DNA from 3 places in the Bacillus sp. THAF10 genome. Region 1 is predicted to be linked to each of the others. Evidence: riboswitches for the same ligand, from Rfam matches in the RefSeq annotation. Region 1 holds a riboswitch; each other region holds the start of a gene.
What was found. Region 1 has a riboswitch for S-adenosylmethionine ahead of FIU87_RS04820 (methionine ABC transporter ATP-binding protein). Riboswitches for the same ligand answer to the same signal wherever they lie in the genome.

Region 1 (4,210 bases):
ATACCAGCTGGTGACTTTATCGTCGACAGCCAAGGAAAAGGGTATGTCCTTTACAACATCGATGAAACAACTGTAAAGGAATGGGATACCATTGCCATCACCTTAGAGCCGCAAAAAGGAAACGAATTGCCTGAAGGGAAAGTACTTCTTTCTGCAGGTTTATAAAAAAGCAAAAGCTCAAAGCACCATATTGGCGGCTTTGAGCTTTTTTATTCTGCAATGAATTTTTCCCCTGTAATGATTGGAAAAAGCTCTGCTGCGGAAGCTTCTGAGAGCTTTGCATACTTTGCTTCTCCCTCTACTACAACCTCCATGCCATCGCCGAGTGGGGTAACCCACAAGGCATAGGTGGAGCCGTTCATGTGAAATCGATAGTCAGGGTCTCTTACCATCTCCACTTTCACTTTACTTTCCCCGAACCTATTTGCAAAGAAATCTTCCAATCGTTGAAGTTCTGTGGCCGCTTCCACTATTTTCACCGTTTCATACCCAGCGTCTGTGCGCTTCTCTACCTTTACTGGCTGAAGCTTTTGGGCGTTCTCTTTTTTCGCCAGCCACTTTTCATTGCTGCCATGAACTTCTTCTCTCGTTTTTCCATCCAGTGAATATGGTGCACCTGCTAACGCTTCATCCGAATACGGAAAGGACCACCCACCAACAACCTTGTTCTCAATCAGAAATACGGTTGCATGACTTTTCCCTTTTTTATATTGATCATCTAACGGATGACCACTGACTAAAAAGTGAACAGTAGCCATCACTTCATCCAAATAATCATCTAATTCCCCGTATTGCACACTTAGCAATTGGTCATTGGGCATCACATTGACAAAGTTCCGTTTAAACTCTATTTCCCCTTCCTCTTCAAAGGAAACAATCGAATAGCCTAATCCTTCTAAATGAGACTTTGCAATTTCTCCTTGTTCACTGAGCGTCGCAACACTCATATTATAGCTACAACCACTTACCAAAAACACACAAATAAGGAGCATCCACTTCATCTAAGCACCTCCCTTTAATTTAGTAGCATCTGTAGATCACTTTGCTTTTCATAAGATAAGCGATTTAATCCTCGTAAAATATCAATCCAAAAATCATCTGTGATGCTAATCTCAGCACTGCCTTCCTCATTTAGCTCCAAATGCTGTGTCCGTCTATGAAGCTCTTTTATGCAGTTACTATTAAATAAGACCAACATTTCCACCTTTTTAACAAAGGTATCGTCCACATCCATCCTAGTTTTTATTTCAAGTTGCCCCTGCTGTCTGTTGAACACGGCTTCTGTTAAAAACGCAGCACTTGCAATCGAATACGCATCATGTTGATAACGGTCTAAGTGGACCGCCAGTCCGTGGTAATCCTCATAATATCGCACTTGAACATAGACGTTTTCTCTCACCTGAGCGAGTTGCTCTTGAGAAAGAGTCCCCTCGTTCAAAATAGCTTTAAAAATTCTATCGTTATCTTCAAAGCTAGCTATAAAATGAGAGGTATCATTCCGTACCGCTGCAGAATGGTACTCTGCATAGCCTTTATTGATTTTATATGTATTAATTAATGCTACCACTACCATAATAAAACTTAGAAAACTAATGCTAATTACAATACTAGACTTCTTCAACTCACTTCTCTCCTTTGCCATATATCCCCATTAAATATGACGAATTGGAACACCCATAGGTTTCATTTTTCAAAATATTTTCATAATAAGCCCAGCAAGGACGTAAGCGTTTACACAATCATTTATTGTAAAAAAACCTATTGACACTCAAAAAAAACCATACTAAACTAAGCATCAATCAAATAAAACTTTTTTCTTATCCAGAGAGGTGGAGGGAACGGCCCTGTGAAACCTCGGCAACAGGCTTGCATAAGCACTGTGCCAATTCCATCAAGCGATTCGCTTGAAAGATAAGAAGAGCAAAAGTTCACCCGGACTAAAAACCTCTTCTTATCTATGTAGGAAGAGGTTTTTTGTTTTTGTAATAGACGAATGCATCTTTTCACAATCTTGAGACCCCGCAGGCAAAGCCGAGGAGGCTCAAGGTCGCCCTTAGGAAGTCATAAGCGACGTATAACAACTTTATAATTGTTTTCTTATCCAGAGAGGTGGAGGGAATGGCCCTATGAAACCTCGGCAACAGGCTTACATGAGCACTGTGCCAATTCCATCAAGCAATTCGCTTGAAAGATAAGAAAGAGCATCGATCCCCCAATGCCCTTTTCTTGTCTTTTCAAGAAAAGGGTATTTTTTATATTTTTTCAAGAAACGGAGGAAGCACCCAGCATGATCTCATTTAAAGATGTTAAAAAGGTATACAAAAGTGGTGATAAGGAGGTTCATGCCCTTGATGGTATTGACCTCAACATTGAAGAAGGAGAAATTTACGGTGTCATCGGTTTTAGTGGAGCCGGCAAAAGCTCGCTCATTCGTTGCGTGAACCTGCTTGAGCGTCCGACTTCAGGAAGGGTTTTGATAGGCGGAGTAGATTTAACCCAGCTTTCCCCGAAAAAAATTCGCGAAGCCAAGCGAAAAATCGGCATGGTCTTTCAACATTTCAATCTTCTAAACTCGAAAACCGTGTATGAAAATGTTGCAATGCCCTTAATCATTAGTGGTACAAATAAGGCAGAAATAAAAGAAAGAGTGAAGGAGCTACTCGAATTTGTCGGGCTTGCTGATAAAAAAGACAATTACCCTGATCAGTTATCAGGCGGACAAAAACAACGTGTTGGTATCGCCAGAGCCCTTGCCACAAGGCCTTCTGTCCTGCTTTGTGACGAAGCAACCTCCGCTCTTGATCCACAAACAACAAGCTCCATCCTAGAGCTTTTGAAAAAAATAAACAAGGACTACAAAATTACCGTTCTCATGATTACGCATGAAATGTCCGTCATCCGCGACATTTGTGATAAAGTCGCTGTTATTGAAAAAGGAAAAATCATTGAGCATGGAACAGTATTTGATTTATTTTCTAACCCACAAACAGAAACAGCACGCAACTTTGTCAGCTCCGTCTTAAATGACAAGCTGCCAAAATCGATTCTAGAGCTCGTAAGCAACAAAGATGACCATCAAGGAGTTTATCGCATTAACTTTGTTGGTGCCTCCACTGGCCAGCCCTTTTTGTCTCAGGTGGCCAAGAAATTTAAAGTCGACGTCAATGTGCTCTTCGGTAACATAACAGAGCTTCAAGGAATTCCATTTGGTAATTTGATCGTGGAGTTAAAAGGAGAGCCATCTGAAATAAAAAGAGCCCTATTTTACATCCAACAAGAAAAAGTTCTAGTGAAAGAGGTGAACGCACATGCGAGTTAGACCAGATCAGATTATTGATGCCTTACTTGAAACAGTATCGATGGTAAGCTTCTCCTTACTGTTCTCCGTCCTACTGGGCTTGCCGCTTGGTGTGCTCCTAGTGGTTTCAAGAAAAGGACATATTTTAGAAAATACTTACCTATTTAACCTAATAAATCCTGTCATAAACGTATTTCGCTCGATACCGTTCATCATTTTACTTGTTGCCATCATTCCGATTACCAGATTGCTTGTTGGTACCTCGATCGGGACCGCAGCAGCAACTGTACCTTTAATTTTTTACGCAGCGCCATATTTTGCAAGACTCGTAGAAAACTCACTTCTCGAGGTGGAGCCAGGTGTTTTGGAAGCAGCAGAAGCAATGGGGGCGACACCAAGGCAAATCATTTTCAAATTTTTGCTACCAGAAGCATTAAGCTCCCTCGTCTTAGCCATCACGATCGCCACCATTGGACTTATTGGGGCATCCGCCATGGCAGGGGCTGTTGGCGGGGGTGGCCTTGGTGATCTTGCCATTACCTATGGCTACCAGCAATTTGACGAAGTAACGATGTTAATCACCGTCGCCATCCTTGTGGTATTGGTACAGGGTGTTCAGAGTTCCGGAAATATTTTATCAAAAAAAATTAGAAGACGATAAGGAGAGAAAGACATCATGAAAAAATTACTAGGTTTTGCAGGATTATTTTTATTACTACTGGTAGCGGCAGGCTGCTCAGATGATGAGAAAACAGTAAAAATTGGCGTAAGTGGTACTGACACAAGAATTTGGGACTTTGTAGCTGAAAAAGCAGAAAAGGAAGGAATTAATATCGAAATTGTCACTTTTAATGACTATGTGCAGCCAAACCTTGCCCTTGCACAGAAGGAAATTGATGCAAACGCATTTCA
Region 2 (4,210 bases), 1.9 Mb from region 1:
TCATCGCATCAAGGGAGTACGCAGCACGTGTATTTTCAGTTAAGGTAGAGTTATCATAATCAGCGAGACGAGATTGACCGTCAATGACCACATTTTCTAAAACAGATCCAAAGCGGATGGCATCGAAAATTTGTGGTTCTTTTTCACGAGTTAACCCGATGCATTTTGCATAGCAGCCACCCTCGATATTAAACACACCAGTGTTTGACCATCCGTGCTCATCGTCTCCAATAAGCTTACGGTTAGGGTCAGCGGATAAGGTTGTTTTACCAGTACCGGATAAACCGAAGAATAGGGCGACATCACCTTCACGACCAACATTTGCAGAACAGTGCATTGGCATGATGCCGTTTTCAGGTAGTAAGTAGTTCATTACAGAGAAAATGGACTTTTTCATTTCTCCTGCATACTCTGTACCACCGATCAGGACAATACGCTTGCTGAAGGAAATGATAATGAAAGCTTCAGAGTTAGTACCATCTACAGCTGGGTCTGCTTTAAAATTTGGGGCAGAAATGACGCTGAATGCGGTTTCATGTTTTGCCAGCTGTTCTTCATCTGGACGAATGAACAATTGTTGTGCGAAAAGGTTGTGCCATGCAAATTCATTGATAACTTGGATTGGTAATTGATACTTCTCATCTGCACCAGCGAAGCCTTTGAAGACAAAAATTTCATCCTTTTGTTCTAAGTATGAAAGTACTTTATGATATAAAGCGTCAAAAACTTCTTCAGAAATAGGAGTATTTACACTACCCCAGTCAATTTTTTCTTTACTGATTGCTTCTTCCACAATAAACTTATCTTTAGGGGAGCGACCCGTGTATTTGCCAGTCGTTGCCACGACAGCACCAGTTGATGTTAAGCTGCCTTCGTTTCGGCTTAAGACTTTCTCCACTAATTGAGGAACAGACAGCTGTACCTGAACATTGCTTCCGTAAACTAATTTTGTCAACCCATTATCGATACCAACCGTTTTCATCATGGATAACTCTCCTTCAATTTATATATTAAATTAGTTGTTTTTCTTATCTGTTAAAAAGTATAACACATTTAACTTAATAGTCCATACTAATTAGGTTATTTTATGAAAATAAATCGTAAATCGTTAACATTTTGTGAAAAAAAGGCTTATTCAACGGTAATGTAACCGCTTTATTTCATTTGTTCTACAAGCAGAGTAACATGTTTTCATAGTGTTGGCGAATCTAAAGAAACACTAATGGAAGGCATGTATTTTTTTCCTGTAATTCCTTGTCGAATTCTTTGTCTTTTTTGTTGACATAGAAGGTTTTCCTACGATAATATAAAACCTTGAACGGATACTCTTATTCCGAGCTGGTGGAGGGGCAGGCCCTATGAAACCCAGCAACCTGCTCAAAGGATGAGCGAGCGCGAAATAGCACGCCGCTATGATTTTTAGACCAAGTATGGTCGCTTGAGAAAAGGTGCTAAACCTGAGCAAGGCACAGACCTTGACCGATAAGAGTGAAAGGCTGATTCTCGAACTTAAACCTTTCCTCAAATTTTGTGGGAAGGTTTTTTCTATTTTTACACAAGCTAACAACGTACATCACATAGGAACTGAGATCCGTATCAACTATAACAATTGTACGTGAAGAGGGGTAAGCTGCTTTTCATCTACAAAAGGAGGAACTTTTTTTAATGACTAAGCAACGTCGTTTATTTACTTCTGAGTCCGTAACGGAAGGACATCCGGATAAAATTTGTGACCAAATTTCTGATTCTATTCTAGATGCTATCCTGACAAATGATCCAAACGCACGTGTGGCGTGTGAAACATCTGTCACAACAGGATTGGTATTAGTTGCTGGAGAAATTACAACTTCTACTTATGTAGATATCCCAAAAATCGTACGTGAAACCATTCAAGGTATTGGTTACACGCGTGCAAAATATGGTTTTGATGCAGAAACTTGTGCAGTTTTAACTTCCATTGATGAGCAATCTGCAGATATCGCAATGGGTGTTGACCAAGCGTTAGAAGCGCGTGAAGGCCAAATGACTGATGCGGAAATCGAAGCAATCGGTGCTGGTGACCAAGGTTTAATGTTCGGATTTGCGTGCAATGAAACAAAAGAATTAATGCCGCTTCCAATCTCTCTTGCTCACAAGCTATCTCGTCGTTTAACAGAAGTAAGAAAAGATGATGTTCTTCCTTACTTACGTCCTGATGGAAAAACGCAAGTAACGGTAGAGTATGATGAAAACGATAAGCCTGTTCGCATCGACACCATCGTTATTTCTACGCAACACCACCCAGAGGTTTCTCTAGACCGTATTCAACGCAACATTAAAGAGTACGTGATTAAGCCTGTCGTACCTGCTGAGTTAATTGATGAGAACACAAAATACTTCATTAACCCAACTGGCCGTTTCGTAATTGGTGGACCTCAAGGGGACGCTGGTTTAACAGGACGTAAAATCATCGTTGATACGTACGGTGGATATGCTCGTCACGGTGGGGGAGCATTCTCTGGTAAGGATGCAACAAAAGTGGACCGCTCTGGTGCTTACGCTGCTCGTTATGTAGCGAAAAACATTGTAGCAAGCGGATTAGCTGACAAATGTGAAGTTCAATTAGCATACGCAATTGGTGTAGCACAACCAGTTTCCATTGCCGTTGATACATTTGGAACTGGCAAAGTTTCTGAAGAGAAGCTAGTGGAGCTTGTACGTAATAACTTCGACCTTCGTCCAGCTGGAATCATCAAAATGCTAGACCTTCGTCGTCCTATCTACAAGCAAACAGCTGCTTACGGACATTTTGGCCGTAACGATCTTGACCTTCCTTGGGAGCAAACAGACAAAGCTGACACACTGAAAGAGCAAGCAAACGCATAATATAGAAAAAACCCCGCTGTGTTGGCGGGGTTTTTTCTATAGGATGTATTCGTAAATTTTGTTGCTGTTGCGTATAGATATGACATCCGTAATCAACGTTGCTATCGTGCTCTTTTCGTGGAGGGAGATTTAAACATGTGGCAATATTTCTTCGAATAAAGAAGGAAAAACAACAATCTTCTAGAAAAGAGCCTTTCTATATTACTTCTTCAAGCTTTTGATAAATTTGTTCCTGCTGAGCTACCATAGATTCCAGCTCTTGCTGTAAATGCTGCAGAGTTTCTAAATCCTGTTCCACACTCATCTTTTCCTCAATTAGCAGAATGTCATGTTCTATCTTCTCTAATTGTTGCTCCAAGCATTCTAATGAAGGCTCTGGAGTTATTTTTCGTTTTGGAGAAACACTGATTTTCTTTTTACGTTCTTGTCGCTCAGTCACTATAAGGGAGAGTTTTTCCTCCCGTTTTTGCTTCGCATACTGATAATTTCCTTCGTAGATAGTTAGCTTACCTTCCTCTAGCCAGCATGTTTTTTCGAAGAATTTATTTAAAAAATACCTGTCATGAGAAACAGCAAGGATGGTACCATCAAAGTCCTCCAAAGCATCTTCAAGTACTTCCCTTGAATCGATATCCAGATGGTTGGTGGGTTCATCTAATATCAACAGGTTTATGTCTTGATGCATCAGTTGTGCCAGTCGAAGTCTCATTTTTTCCCCACCACTCAAATTTTCTACCTTTTTAAATACAGCACTTCCATAAAACAAAAATTTGGCCAGCACATGTCTTGCTTGTTCTAGTGTGATAGAAATGTCTTCCCTAAATGCCTCGATTAGCGTTTGATTAGGGTTATCTTCATACACATGCTGAGACAGATAACCAATTTTCACGTTGCTACCAAGTTGAACATGACCACTGTCTGAGGGAAGGTCACCGAGCATTATTTTTAGAAGCGTGGATTTTCCAGAGCCGTTTTGCCCAATTATTGCCGCTCTTTCTTGAAAATAAATGGCAAGATTAATTTCTTGAAACAGCCTTTTATTGCCAAATGATTTCCCCACTCTTTCTAGAACAACCACGTCCTTGCCGCTACGATCGCCTCCATCAAACTGAAGTCCCATTGTTTTCTTTTCCAGTGTAGGGCGCTTAAGCTTTTCTATCCTATCTAATGCCTTTTCCATGCTTTTGGCACGACGGTGCATGGCGGCGTTTGGCGGGTTGCTTTGATTGGCCCATTCTTTTAATCTTTTAATCGCTTCTTTCATCTTTTTGATTTTTTTCTGTTGTTCTTGATAGGCGGCAAACTCCAGTAGTAAACGTTCTTCTTTTTCCTTAACAAAACCAGA
Region 3 (4,210 bases), 1.6 Mb from region 1:
GCCATGGTCGGCAACAGAGTTACTCATCAGAATTTCCGCACCTTCTGGGAGATCCTCAAGGCTGTCATATTTCTTTGAATACACACCAATTGGCTCTATGTGAACGCCGCCTACACTTACAAAATCGTAGTCATTTTCTTCAATTTGCGATTTTAAATATGGCTCGTGTTGGAAAAAGTTTGCGTCAATATCCCCATCACGAAGTGTTTGATTTGGAATAACATAATCGGTAAATGTTTGGATATCCAGTTCGATTCCTTTTTCTTCAAGTAACGGTTTTGCTTCTTCAAGAATTTCTGCGTGAGGTACATTAGATGCACCAATCACTAATTTTCCTTCTTCTATCTTGGAGCCACCTTCTTTTTCCCCATTTCCACATGCAGCAAGAACCAATATTAATAATGAGACTGCAAAAAGACTTATTACCTTTTTCATCTGTACATCCCTCTTTCTGTTAACGTTTGTCTAATTTGTTTGTTATTAAATCACCAATGTATTGGATGATAAATACGATAATTAAAATAATGACGGTACATACTAATGTTACTTCCCAATTATTACGTTGGAATCCATCCAAGAAGGCCAGGTTTCCAAGTCCACCTGCTCCAATAATGCCTGCCATCGCAGTGTAACTGACAATCGCGATAGCTGTAACTGTGATCCCCGAAACTAAAGCTGGCATCGATTCCGGAAGTAATACTTTCCAAATGATTTCTGTAGTCTTTGCCCCCATGGAACGAGCTGCTTCGATGACACCTTTATCTATTTCACGTAAAGCAATCTCTACCATCCTTGCATAGAAAGGTGCTGCACCAATTATCAAAGCTGGCAGCGCTGCATTAGCCCCAATAATCGTACCCATAATCGTTCTTGTGAATGGAATCAATAAGAAGATTAAAATTACAAAGGGAATAGAACGAAATATATTAACAAAAGCAGCGACCAAACCATTGATGAAACGATTTTGCCATATGTTTCCTTTAGCCGTCAAAAAAAGCAGTAAGCCAAGGACGATTCCTAAAACAAACGTAGCGACAACAGAGATACTGCTCATATAAAGCGTTTCAACGGTAGCATCCCACATCTTGTCCCAATTTACCCGCTCAAGCATGTGTGATCACCTCCAACTCCACTTGCTGCTCTTTAATAAAATCAAGGGCACGTTCAAGCTCTTCCTGCTCACCATCTAAATGAACAAATAAAGAACCATATGCTCCATTTTGCGTTTGTGATATTTTCCCTTGCACAATGTTTACTTCTATAGGAAACTTACGTATCAAATTTGTGATTAACGGCTGTTCGGCAGAAGTCCCAACAAAGGTTAATTGAATCACTTGCCCACGTGGATATTCTGCTAATAAATGCTCGATGGTTTCTTGTGTTTCTTCAGGCTCTGTTACCTGTTTGACAAAACGTTTCGTAATATCCTGTTCTGGTTTTCGGAATACGTGAAGAACATCCCCTTGCTCAACAACCTTTCCATTTTCCATCACTGCTACACGATGACAAATTTTTCGAATAACATGCATTTCGTGAGTGATTAACACAATCGTTAAGGACAATCGTTTATTGATGTCCACAAGCAGCTCTAAAATAGAATCTGTTGTTTGTGGATCTAAGGCAGAAGTTGCTTCATCACATAAGAGAACTTTCGGATTGTTCGCTAGTGCTCTGGCAATTCCAACCCGCTGTTTTTGCCCTCCACTTAACTGAGATGGATAAGAATCTCCTCTACCTTCTAAACCAACGAGTTTAATTAATTCATCCACTCTTCGATTTCGTTCCGAACGTCCTACACCTGCAATCTCTAAGGGAAAGGCGATGTTTTCTTTTACTGTTCTCGACCATAATAGGTTAAAGTGTTGAAAAATCATGCTGATTTCTTGGCGTGCCTTACGAAGCTCAGGGCCTTTAATTTTCCCGAAATTTCTTCCAGCAACATCGACTACACCATCAGTTGGCGTTTCTAATCCATTTAACATTCTAATCAAGGTACTTTTTCCTGCTCCACTATATCCAATGATTCCGTAGATTTCTCCTTGATTAATGGATAGATCTATATTATCAACGGCTGTAACGGGACCGTTTCTAGTTTTAAAAACCTTTGTAACTCCTTGAAGTGATATCAAAACCTACACCTGCTTTCTCATAGTCCTCTAGTTAGCGTACCCCAAACTAAAAAATCCCTTCTGCCAAATGAGCAGAAAGGATTATATGTAAAGGGTCCTTCCTCTCATCTGCCAAAGCAATTAATAACGCTTTGTGTGACTTGGCACCATTTCAACAATTACTTGTTGACGGTTGCCGGGTTTCATCGGGCACGTCCCTCCACCACTCTCGATAAGAGATAAAATATAAAGTTTGGGTAATTTGAATTAACGATTGCTATCGTATCATGGTGATAATTAGACTGTCAACTAAAAACTTTCTATAAAACATTTAGTGCTTTTTCCTCTATTTTAAATTTGAATTTTTCGTGGCTAATAATTTCTCCATCACACTGAAGTACCATTTTACCTGTTTGTTTAAGACACACTTTCTGTCCCCTCGTCATACTAACATGACGATGTTTTACATGTGCTCCTTTAATTACTAGGGGAAATACAAACAAAAGCTCAAAGCGACTGATCCCAGAAACTACACACATATCCAGCTTTCCATCGCGGGCATCCGCTTCTGGACATATTTTTAACCCGCCCCCATAATAAGGCAGGTTCGCCATGGCAATGAGCCATACATCTTTATAAATCCTTTCATTGCCGTCTATGTTAACTACAACATCAGAAGGTTGATAGGTAAATAGAACTTTAAAAATATTTACGATATATGCTAAACTTCCAAGGCGAATTTTATTTAAGAAGCTTTTTGATGAGGATGCATTTGTTACCTCTGCTACCTTTCCATCAAACCCCATCCCAGCTATGGATAGAAAATATCTATCTCCAGCCTTCCCAATATCTATCTTTTTAGCTTCAAAGGTAAGGATGCGCTCTAATGCTTTATGAGGTGCAAAGGGAATGTTCATACTTCTTGCATAATCATTTCCCGATCCTGATGGAATTACGCCCAGAGGAATATTTTTATATACTAAACCATTTATGACCTCATGAATCGTTCCATCTCCGCCAATTACCACAACAGCTGAAACCTCTTTTTTTAGTTTTCCAATGATTTCCTTAGCATGTCCTTGCTTTTCTGTATATTCTACAAGAAAATCTACCCTTTTTTCTTTCATTAACTTCTCTATTTTTGTCCAAACCTTAAGACCTCTTCCATTACCTGAGATCTTGTTGACAATAAAAAAATACAAAAAACCCACCGCCTATTTTCTCTTTTTCTACCCTTTATATTCTCTATAAGCAGTAGGTTATCCTTTTTAGCTCACGCCTTTTTGCACTGGCTTGTTTACTAAGGTAAACAATGAATCCATCAGCAGATATTGTCTAAACGACCCCTTAAACTGGAGACTCTTGAGATCCCTCATCTTAGTTCCGTTAAGCATTTTCACGACCTCTTCCCGCGATCCTTCAATACTAACGTCAATGGAGACTGGCTTTATTTCTAGCTGTAATTGGTTTTTGGTAACAGAAAAAATGAACTTCTCTCCATCTACAATCAGGCAGCAGCAGACATTGTAATACGGTAAAATTTCCATTAAATGCGATTTTGCCATCGCTCTTTTTAGAAACATTTCCAGAATTTCTTTTACCACACCAACCACCCCCTTTATAAGAAATATTCCTCTTCGCAAAAGAAAAACCCTTTAAAATAACAAGAACAATTACCGATAATTTCCGATAATTGTTCTTCATTTCCCAAGAAATATGTCAGTCTATGATGTCTTAACAACGGCTTTTGCTATACTTACCGTCGATTTTTCCCTAAACATCAAATAAAAGAAGATAGAGCTTGTCAAATAAAGAACAGCTGTAATGGAGAAAACAATCGAATATCCCCAATATTCCCCATAAACTAAGACAATGCCCATTGAAACCGGCCCCATACTTGCCCAACCTAGTGAAAACACCATTTGATTCATGGAATTAGCAAAACCTTTTAAAGAGTTATCCACTTTGTCCATCATCATGGAGGAAATGATTGGATTGGCCGCATTCATTAAGGCTTGCCTAAATAAAAAGCCAAGTGCAGCTAGCCAAAAAACTTGAGTGAAAGCAGTGATGAGCATAAACGGAAGCGACAGTACTTGCAA

Region 2: linked by a shared signal. The riboswitch ahead of metK (methionine adenosyltransferase) and the one ahead of FIU87_RS04820 (methionine ABC transporter ATP-binding protein) in region 1 are both predicted to bind S-adenosylmethionine.
Region 3: linked by a shared signal. The riboswitch ahead of FIU87_RS17285 (methionine ABC transporter ATP-binding protein) and the one ahead of FIU87_RS04820 (methionine ABC transporter ATP-binding protein) in region 1 are both predicted to bind S-adenosylmethionine.

Annotation. Positions count from the first base shown of each region.
Region 1 is NZ_CP045403.1:896,740-900,949, reverse strand. Features, by position in the region: gene FIU87_RS04835 (anti-sigma factor) at 1-165, shown strand, start outside; gene FIU87_RS04830 (hypothetical protein) at 210-1,001, opposite strand; gene FIU87_RS04825 (hypothetical protein) at 1,016-1,621, opposite strand; SAM riboswitch class I at 1,815-1,918, shown strand; SAM riboswitch class I at 2,095-2,198, shown strand; gene FIU87_RS04820 (methionine ABC transporter ATP-binding protein) at 2,288-3,319, shown strand; gene FIU87_RS04815 (methionine ABC transporter permease) at 3,309-3,959, shown strand; gene FIU87_RS04810 (MetQ/NlpA family ABC transporter substrate-binding protein) at 3,975-4,210, shown strand, end outside.
Region 2 is NZ_CP045403.1:3,126,302-3,130,511, reverse strand. Features, by position in the region: gene pckA (phosphoenolpyruvate carboxykinase (ATP)) at 1-982, opposite strand, end outside; SAM riboswitch class I at 1,326-1,489, shown strand; gene metK (methionine adenosyltransferase) at 1,666-2,865, shown strand; gene abc-f (ribosomal protection-like ABC-F family protein) at 3,062-4,210, opposite strand, start outside.
Region 3 is NZ_CP045403.1:3,336,076-3,340,285, forward strand. Features, by position in the region: gene FIU87_RS17275 (MetQ/NlpA family ABC transporter substrate-binding protein) at 1-435, opposite strand, end outside; gene FIU87_RS17280 (methionine ABC transporter permease) at 455-1,111, opposite strand; gene FIU87_RS17285 (methionine ABC transporter ATP-binding protein) at 1,104-2,129, opposite strand; SAM riboswitch class I at 2,231-2,347, opposite strand; gene FIU87_RS17290 (diacylglycerol/lipid kinase family protein) at 2,429-3,319, opposite strand; gene FIU87_RS17295 (hypothetical protein) at 3,377-3,712, opposite strand; gene FIU87_RS17300 (MFS transporter) at 3,833-4,210, opposite strand, start outside.